Regions from separate parts of the Vibrio rubrogenes genome, predicted to be linked through region 1. Evidence: predicted binding sites of a transcription regulator. Region 1 holds the regulator's gene; the other holds the start of a gene.
What was found. The regulator PurR, encoded in region 1, represses purine synthesis genes. The targets are predictions, from matches to a motif close to TNANGNAAACGTTTNCNTNA.

Region 1 (4,920 bases):
TTGACCTATCAAAAAGGGTTCCACTATCTACTACCGATTCTGGAACAGTTTCTGCGCAATGACGTACAACTGGTGATTGTCGGGACTGGGGAGCCGGAGATTGCGAATCGTCTACACCAGATCTCTGCGACGTCATCACAGAAATTTGCGTTTGTTGATGCTTACAGTAACCGTTTTGCTCATTTGGTTGAAGCTGCTGCGGATTTCTTTCTGATGCCATCTGAGTTTGAAGCGTGTGGATTAAATCAGATCTATAGCATGGCTTATGGCACGTTACCGATCGTTCGAGAGGTAGGCGGCCTGAAAGACACGGTTTTTGACTATGACCATTTCCCGGATAAAGCGACGGGGTTCAGTTTTATGGAACCGACTCCGGAAGCATTACTCATCTGTATGCAACGTGCATTACTGTTCTACTTACAGCATCCAGAGAAAAAGCTAAATATACAGTTGCGTGCGATGCAGCAAGATTTCCGTTGGGAAGATTCTGCTCAGCAGTATGTTCGGATGTATGAAGCCGCGTTGATGGGCTACTAAACGTATGCATTGAATCTCATTCTCTTGAGAAACAACAAATGATAAAAAACAACAAAGCACCGTTAACGGTGCTTTGTTGTTCAGGCTCAATGACCAAATGGGAGTGTATACTTTGGGGCATGTATACGATAGGGGGAAGCTTGTTCAACAAATTAAATTTGCCGAGCCAGCTCATCGCGTCTTGCCTGAGAAATCACTGACCAGTGCTTTCCTTCAATCGCACCTTCTAATGCCCATAAGAGCTCTAGCGGTGGTTGTGTAGAAGGATGAGAGTTCAAAATCGCTTTATATGCACTGAGAGAACCTCTCTGATGAAGTTCTTCAACGGAATGAATACCTGCTTTGCGTAGCATCCGTTCGGTTGCCAGGCGAAGATTCGGTAGATCTTTCAATCGTTGCGGTTTTGTCTCTACATGAGTCGTTTTTTCATCTTTTGCATTCAAATAGGCTTGTTTGGCGATATTAAGAATCGTATTGACATCATCCCAATAGTCAGCGGGAAGTGCAAAATACTTAGTCACAACAGGAAAACCGCGCTTTGTATACACATAAGGTTCAAAACCTTTTGCTTTAAACGTTTCCAGTGAGTGACTGTCTGCTCGTATATGTAGTTTGTCTTGAACGACAAGTGCAAACATTATGTCGTTTACGAAAATACCAAACCCGCCGAACATTGAGCGTGATTTGACACGGCCCAGTTGTTCAAAAAGCCGCATTGAATCTCTAAGAATTGGTTTATCCATGCTTTACGTCTCGGTGTATTTTTAAATGAATACGCCACCAAAGTCAGGTCCGAGAATTTAGCAAAAGAATGCAGGAAGTATGTTAACAAAACGTCAAATGATTGACGAACATGAAATGCATTTTTGCCATCGGTAACCCCGCTACCTATCATCTTCATGGTTTAGGCCGGAGGCTTTGCGTCCCATCTTTTCAGATGGTTTGCCCTGTGCGTGACACTTTTCCAGTACGGAATTATGAAGTAACTATCCTAATAATCACTCCACAATGTGTGATTCTAGTCCAATTAATAAAGGTTATCAATAGAAAGAAAGTGGTTGGAGGAATGACCTCCCTCCAACAAAATGTCAATCAGGTGTTAATTTTTGTTTAAATCTTTAACGGTATTGCGTTCCACAATTTCAGGATGCATTTCAAACGTACGGCGCTCATGTTCTTTACTTTTGATCCGTTCCAATAAGATTTCAAAAGCATTTTTTCCGACCCGACGTTTCGGTTGGTGAATGGTTGTCAGTGGCGGAGAAAAATATTCAGAGATCTCAATATTGTCGTAACCGATTACCGAGATATCTTCAGGAACCTTGATGCCTCTTTGTTGTAAACGGCTCATCAGTCCCAAAGCCATCGTGTCATTGAAGCAAAAAACCGCAGTGGGTTGTTCATCCATCGCAATAATTTTATCAGCCGCCAAAACCGCAGTATCACACTCAAAGTTGCCTTCCAGAATCCAGTCTTCATTGGGCGTCAAACCCACTTCAGCCATCGCTCTGCGGAAGCCCTGAATCCGCTCCAGACAAGCTGCTTTTGACAACTGTCCACTCAAACAAGCGATCTTGCGGTGACCTTTATCAAGCAGATATTTAGTTGCAAGATAGCCGCCTTCTTCTGAATTATCGATAATTTTGTCAGCTTGAGAGCTTTCTGGGCCCCAGTCCATAATGACTTTGGGAATATCATTATACGCTTCCAGCATTTCTAAAAGTTCGGCGGTCAGATCGGAGCACATGACTAACATCCCATCGACCCGTTTCTCAGCCAGCATCCGGATATAGTCACGTTGTTTTTCATATAAACCACCGGTATTACACAAGATGAGCGTGTAGCCTTGTCGGTAACAATAGCTTTCAACACCGTCAATCACTTCAGAGAAAAAGGGGTTGGTAGACTGCGTCACTAACATCCCGATTGTACGCGTTGAGTTGCATTTCAGACTCCGGGCTACGGCACTTGGTGCATAGTTCAGTGTCTTCACGGCTTCCATGACTTTTTCCTGAGTCGTTTCTGCCACAAATCGAGTTTTATTAATTACATGTGAAACAGTTGTTGTTGAAACTCCCGCCAAGCGGGCAACGTCTTTTATCGTAGCCATAGGTATTGTCCTGTCGCTTATGCTGAAGATCCAGCAATCCGGAGCAAATTACAATTGAAAGTTGAGTTATGAAGATTTTATCTACTGATATAATCGGATAACCCGTACTGAAATTACATTGCGAGGTTATCCGGCAATAAGGACAAAAACCGCTAAATTTAGCGGTTTTTGTCTGGTATAGAATATGCTTTAACCGCGAATTCTAGACTGCCGGTTCCGTAATAGCAATCAAAATGAGGAACTCGGCTGTTTGTTCCGAGCCTGAATCGGACTAACATAGGGAGATAGCATCATATTACAGCTCTTGTTTCACCGGTTCAGAGACGGTCGCTTCCTGATTGGCGACCCAGTTTTTCAAATAGTGCCAAAATTTTCCCAATGTTTCATGCCAATATTTCTCCGTCTGCTCAAGATAAATCGCTTTAGGGGCATATTTTATCCACGGTTGCGCTATATTTTTATAAGACAGGTAGTTGGTCGGTGCCGGGATTGGATTGAGTCCGGCAGATTGAAATTCATGCAATGCGCGATCCATATGACTGGCAGATGTGACGAGTACTAATTTTCTCGGTCCGACAAAACTTGCGGCTAACTGGGCTTCTTCCCAAGTATCTTTCGCACTTTCCAGTAGCACGATATCTGATTTTGCCACACCGAGTGATAAGGCAACTCTTGCCAACATTCGGGCATGACTGAATAGGGTACCGCCGGCATATCCGGAAAGAATCAGGCGAGCCCCCGGGTACATCCGCATAATCCGGATACCTTCTGTGAGTCGCATCAGTGCTGAGCGACTAAGCTGAGATGTCGGTGGGAGCTGATCATCGACGACATGACCACTGCCGAGAACCATGATGTAGTCGATGCTACCTTCAACGGGTAAAAAGGCCGAATACTTGCGTTCCAGTGGTGCGAGAAGGCGATCAGAAACAGGTTGAAATGATGCCAGAAACAGCAATGTGTAAGAGAACAGAACAATCAGGCAACCGGTTTTCCTTTTGGTTGAAAACATAATCATCATCAAGCCGATAAAACCGATGATGAGCAGGGCGGGAAGGGGCATCATTAATGCAGATATGATTTTTTTAAGCTCAAACATATAAGAAATAGTCCGAAAAAACAGCAATTGAGATTAAAAACGAATAATCCTCTTTATTCCTGCCATTCCTATGACAGAATAGCAGCACGATTCGTTATCATAACTCAAGCTACTGTGACTGAAGATCGCAATTTCGACGATATTGCCCACAAATTTGCAAAAAATATATATGGCTCTGACAAAGGTATGATCCGTCAGATCATTGTGTGGGAAGATATTCAAACTATTTTAACATCATTTTCTCCGGAACAGTTCCCACTTTCGGTGCTGGATGCCGGTGGCGGGTTGGCACAGCTATCGCAACGGCTCGCGATGCAGGGACATCAGGTGACGTTATGTGATCTTTCTTCTGAAATGTTGCAGTTGGCGCAGACCGATATTGAAAAAAATGGTCTGCTTGCGCAGTATCGCTTTGTCCATGCGGCAGTGCAGGATATGCAACAATATATCGCCGATCCGGTTGACTTATTGATGTTTCATGCCGTGATGGAGTGGTTGGCTGACCCGAAGGATGCGCTGGAAAAATTACTGGCTCAGGTCCGGAGCGGTGGCGTTGCGTCTATCATGTTTTACAATCATCACGGATTGGTGCTGAAAAATGTCATATGCGGAAATATTCCCCATGTGTTGGATGGTATGCCATATCGCAAACGATTTAAGTTGCAGCCGCAAAAAGGCCTGAATCCAGAGGCGGTCTATCAATGGATAGAAGCTTGTGGATTCAGTATTGAGGGTAAAAGCGGTATTCGTTCATTCAGTGATTACATTGGTAATCGCCAGAATATGGGGGAATACAGTGAAGAAGATGTACTGGCGCTTGAAAGGCAATTATGTCGGCAAGAGCCCTATTTATCTCTGGGCCGTTATATTCATGTATGGGCCAGAAAAAAGTAAAAATGATGGAAACAATGATAGACGAATTGGCGCAACAAGCCGAAGTACAACCAATCGATGAATTGGTTGGATGGGTCAGGCAGCATGACTTGTCTCTCAACCTGGATACTGAGCGGCTCGCTTTTTTGATTGCGATTGCCGTATTGAGTCGGGATCGATTTGATGACGAACTCGGTGAAGGGGAATTACATGATGCATTTGCAATCGTTACTCGATTCTTTGATGAGACCGGGGAAGCGTCCGCTTTTCGGGCCAATAACGCGATCAATGATTTGGTTCA
Region 2 (4,920 bases), on a different contig from region 1:
CACTGATTATTGGCGATGATGTAACGGTTGGCCACAAAGCGATGCTCCATGGCTGTACGATTCAGGACCGGGTTCTGGTTGGCATGGGCAGCATTATTCTCGATGGTGTGACGATAGAGAGTGAGGTTGTGATTGGTGCAGGGAGTTTAGTGCCCCCCAACAAAACATTACAAAGTGGCTACCTTTATATAGGTAATCCAGCCAAACAAGCTCGTCCGTTAACAGATGAAGAACGAGCCTTCTTACTTAAATCAGCAGAAAACTATGTTCAGAATAAAGATGACTTTCTTCATCAAGTAGAAGATATCTAATTACAGACAACCAGATCGATTTGTCCGAGCGCATTGTATGCTTCATCTTCAATGAGCTGCTCGGCCAATTCTTCGCAATCAAAACGATACTGAGAGAAAATACTTACAGCCGTTTCTTCACCCGTTATTTGCTGACCGGAAAGCTGTTCCAGAACAGTAACGGCAACAATACACTCAATTAACGCTCCCTGACATTGAGCAGGGAAGCGTATTTGCTGCGTGGTTTCGTCCCAAGACTGCACATCAGGAAAAAGAATCGACTGGTTCATAGACTGCCTTCCAAATTGCGTCTAAGCTCACTTAATATTTGCCGCGTACCGGGACGAATACCACGCCACAACATGAAACTTTCCGCGGCTTGTCCAACTAACATTCCTAAGCCATCATAGGCATGAGCACAGCCATTCTCCACAGCCCACTGATTAAAAACCGTGAGCCCTTTGCCATACATCATGTCATAGGCAACACTTTTTTCGGCAAAGATATCACCGGAAATATCCGGCAGTTCCCCGGCCAGACTCGCTGACGTCGAATTAATCACCACATCAAATGCGGTATGAATCTCTGACATCGACTGAGCAGAGACCGGAGCGAATGTCGGCGATGTTTGATTTTGATTGTTGTGCTTTTGGAAAAAAGCGGCAAGGTCTTGTGCTTTGGAGAAGGTCCGGTTGGTAATCACAATCGAGTCAGGTGATTGTGCTAATAAAGGATGAATCACACCTTTTGCTGCACCACCTGCACCAATTAATAAGATTTTTGCTCCCTTCAAGGGTACCTGATACTGCAATAGATCCTGAACCAGACCGGCTCCATCAGTATTGTCTCCGAGAATGCCGCCATCATCGAGTTTCTTCAATGTATTGACCGCACCGGCAATTTGAGCGCGCTCAGTCAGCTGACTGGCAAACGAGTATGCCTCTTCTTTAAAAGGGACTGTTACATTACATCCTTTTCCCCCCCGAGAGAGAAAAGCATCCACTGCTGTTTTAAACCCATCTATCGGAGCCAGCTCAGCCGTATAGATCATGTCCTGATTCGTCTGACGAGCAAACAACGTCTGTATAAAAGGAGATTTACTGTGACCAATTGGATTGCCGAATACTGCATACTGATCCTGATAAGCCATATCCCTGCCTTCACTCAAAAAAATAGAAAAGAATCTTTTGACCCTATCACTCCCGATGAAAACTGTCACCAATCTCTTGGTGTCAAGTATTCCGTCAGACGGGCTTCTGCGCTGCCGGTTTCAGGCTGATACCCGTACTCCCAGCGTACTAACGGTGGCATTGACATCAAAATAGACTCGGTACGTCCTCCGGATTGCAGACCAAACAGCGTACCCCGGTCAAACACCAGATTAAATTCTACATATCGACCCCGTCGATAGAGCTGGAACTGGCGTTCATGTTCTGTAAACGGGCTGTCTTTTCGTTGCTCTACAATCGGTAGATAAGCACGGGTGTATCCCTCACCGACTGCCCGGATATAAGCAAAACAGGTGTCGAAGTCCCACTGATTGAGATCATCAAAGAAAAGTCCGCCAACACCCCGGGTTTCCTCTCGATGTGGTAAGAAAAAGTACCGATCACACCAATCTTTATGTTGTTGGTACACCTCTGAACCAAACGGCTGACAAATTTCTTTCGCCACTTGGTGCCAATGATGGCAGTCTTCGTCAAATGGATAAAATGGGGTTAAGTCAAACCCGCCACCAAACCACCAGACCGGCTGTTCGCCATCTTTTTCTGCAATGAAGAAGCGCACATTCATATGAGAGGTAGGTACGTAAGGATTGTTGGGATGCATCACTAAAGAAACCCCCATCGCCTCGAATCGACGTCCTTTTAACTCCGGTCGATGAGCAGTAGCAGATGCGGGCATTTCATTGCCTGTGACATGAGAAAAATTAACCCCGCCCTGTTCAAACACATGACCATTGCGCATCACGCGGCTACGTCCGCCACCGCCCAAACGGTCACTCGGTTCACGGTGCCATTCATCCTGCTCAAACCGGGACAAACCATCAGTTGCTTCAAGCTGCTGACAAATTGAATCCTGTAGCTGCAGTAAAAAGGTTTTAACGGCCTGCTTATCAATCCCACTCATCACGATTTCCCTTGTTTCTACCCTTGTCTTAATATTTCTTGCGTGCGCGCATCTCGAATCTCACTGGGTTTATCCCGCCCACCGGTTTGTCCAGCCAAAATAGCATGGAGACAGTGGCCAAGTTGCTGCTGCACCGCTTCTGTCGTCATACAAGGTGGCTGACCCGTTAAATTTGCACTGGTTGAAGTAATGGGTTTGCCGTAAGCCTCACACAGTTGCCGAACCTGTGGATGATCCGTGACCCGAACAGCAATCGTATCAAACAAACCACTGAGCCAAACAGAAACACGCTCACTGGCCGGCATCACCCAAGTGATAGGACCCGGCCAACTTGCTTGAACATGAGCCAGTTGTTGTGCAGAAAGCTGGCGTTCATCAATATAGGGCTGTAATTGTGCATAACTGGATGCAATAAGAATCAACCCCTTTTCAACCGGACGATTTTTTATTTCCAGTAACTTTTGAATCGCATCAGCCCGGTCAGGATCGCACCCGACGCCAAAGACACCTTCGGTCGGATAGGCAATCACATCGCCTTGGTGCAACGCATCAAGCACCTGCTCAAAATTATTCACAATACTTCTCATTATGCTCGGATGATGATGCCACTAGTGTACAAACGATCATGCCAGAAAATGAAATCAATTTTGTCCGAAAAGACATTATCGGGGGAACTCTCCAGACGCAAACGTTTTCCTTCAGCTCATTTCCCCGTATAATGCGCGCAAAATTGTCGTACTTTGACAGCATGAACAACTTGAGCATTGCAATAAACCTGAAGGAGTCTGAGATGAAAGTCGGAATTATAATGGGCTCGAAGTCCGATTGGCCAACGATGAAGCTTGCCGCAGAAATGTTAGAGCAATTCGGTGTGGCATATGAAACTAAAGTCGTTTCAGCACACCGTACACCTCAGTTACTGGCCGACTATGCAAGTCAGGCCAAAGCGCGTGGTCTCAAAGTGATCATCGCAGGAGCAGGCGGGGCAGCTCATTTGCCGGGGATGGCCGCTGCATTTACCAGTTTGCCTGTGCTGGGCGTTCCGGTTCAATCCAAGGCATTAAAAGGGATGGATTCGCTCCTTTCTATCGTTCAGATGCCGAAAGGTATCGCGGTTGGTACTTTAGCGATTGGTGAAGCCGGTGCAGCCAACGCAGGGATTCTGGCGGCTCAAATCATTGGTGTTCACGATGAACAGGTCATGCAGAAAGTTGAAGCTTTTCGCCAGTCGCAAACGGATACCGTTCTTGCCCATCCAGATCCAACTGAGGAATAGCCAGTATGCACGTACTTGTCTTAGGCGCAGGCCAGTTAGCGCGGATGATGTCTCTTGCCGGTGCCCCCTTGAATATTCACATTAGCGCCTTTGATGTTGTCAGCGGTCAGATCATCCATCCACTGACTCAGGAAGTGCAAGGACATGGTTTGGAGAATGCCATTCAGCAAGCGGACGTTATCACTGCCGAATTTGAACACATTCCCCATGATATCCTCCACCAATGTGAACAAAGCGGAAAGTTACTCCCCGGAGCGCAAGCCATCAAAACCGGTGGTGACCGTCGTCTCGAAAAAGCATTGCTTGATGAAGCCGGCGTCAAAAATGCCAAATATTTCGTCATCAAAACCAGAGACGATTTTGACAGTGCTATCCGTCATGTCGGTATTCCAATGGTTCTGAAGAGTGCTTTAGGCGGATACGATGGAAAAGGTCAGTGGCGACTAAAATCAACAACCGATGCCGATGAAATCTGGCCGGAGATGCAACAATGCATTGAAGCCAGTGAAAACCAAGCAATTGTTGCTGAAGAATTCGTCCCCTTTGATCGAGAAGTATCGCTGGTCGGAGCTCGCGGCAAAGATGGACAATGGGTTGTTTACCCACTGTCAGAGAATATCCACACCAATGGTGTCCTCAGTCTGTCAACATCGCTTGATGCGCGGATGCTACAGCAACAGGCCAAAACCATGTTTGAAGCCGTTGCGAACACACTCAATTACGTGGGTGTTCTCGCATTGGAATTTTTTGATGTGCAGGGACAGTTGCTTGTCAACGAGATCGCACCTCGGGTACACAACTCAGGACATTGGACTCAACAAGGCGCAGATACATGCCAGTTTGAGAATCATTTACGTGCAGTATGTGGTTTACCTCTGGGCAGCACAAAACTGATCCGTCCGACATGCATGGTGAATATTCTGGGTGAAGATACGCTGCCCTCCGAGATTCTGGCAACGGAAGGATGTCATATCCACTGGTATGGCAAAGAAAAACGTTCGGGAAGAAAGATGGGGCATATCAATGTCAGTGCCGATTACTATGCGGAGCTGGAGCGAATCATCTGTTCGCTTGCGGATGTACTCTCGACAGACGCATTTCCGGCGGTTCATCAATTCGCCAGCCAGCACAAATAATCTCTGATGTTGCTTTCAGCGTCAGTCACTCAAAGCCTATGACGTTTTAATCCACTTTCACATCAAAGTCATTGAACGACACACCTTA

Region 2: purE (5-(carboxyamino)imidazole ribonucleotide mutase) is a predicted target of PurR. The motif match lies at 3,101-3,120, and genes of this name have one in related genera.

Annotation. Positions count from the first base shown of each region.
Region 1 is NZ_JCARSY010000005.1:113,181-118,100, forward strand. Features, by position in the region: gene glgA (glycogen synthase GlgA) at 1-537, shown strand, start outside; gene AC55NX_RS05835 (TfoX/Sxy family DNA transformation protein) at 690-1,280, opposite strand; cyclic di-GMP riboswitch class I at 1,409-1,494, opposite strand; gene purR (HTH-type transcriptional repressor PurR) at 1,637-2,647, opposite strand; gene elyC (envelope biogenesis factor ElyC) at 2,943-3,773, opposite strand; gene cmoM (tRNA uridine 5-oxyacetic acid(34) methyltransferase CmoM) at 3,861-4,640, shown strand; gene mukF (chromosome partition protein MukF) at 4,655-4,920, shown strand, end outside.
Region 2 is NZ_JCARSY010000050.1:10,868-15,787, reverse strand. Features, by position in the region: gene AC55NX_RS19375 (gamma carbonic anhydrase family protein) at 1-311, shown strand, start outside; gene AC55NX_RS19370 (DUF1488 family protein) at 308-580, opposite strand; gene aroE (shikimate dehydrogenase) at 577-1,440, opposite strand; gene hemF (oxygen-dependent coproporphyrinogen oxidase) at 1,506-2,423, opposite strand; gene tsaC (L-threonylcarbamoyladenylate synthase type 1 TsaC) at 2,438-2,995, opposite strand; gene purE (5-(carboxyamino)imidazole ribonucleotide mutase) at 3,211-3,696, shown strand; gene AC55NX_RS19345 (5-(carboxyamino)imidazole ribonucleotide synthase) at 3,702-4,832, shown strand.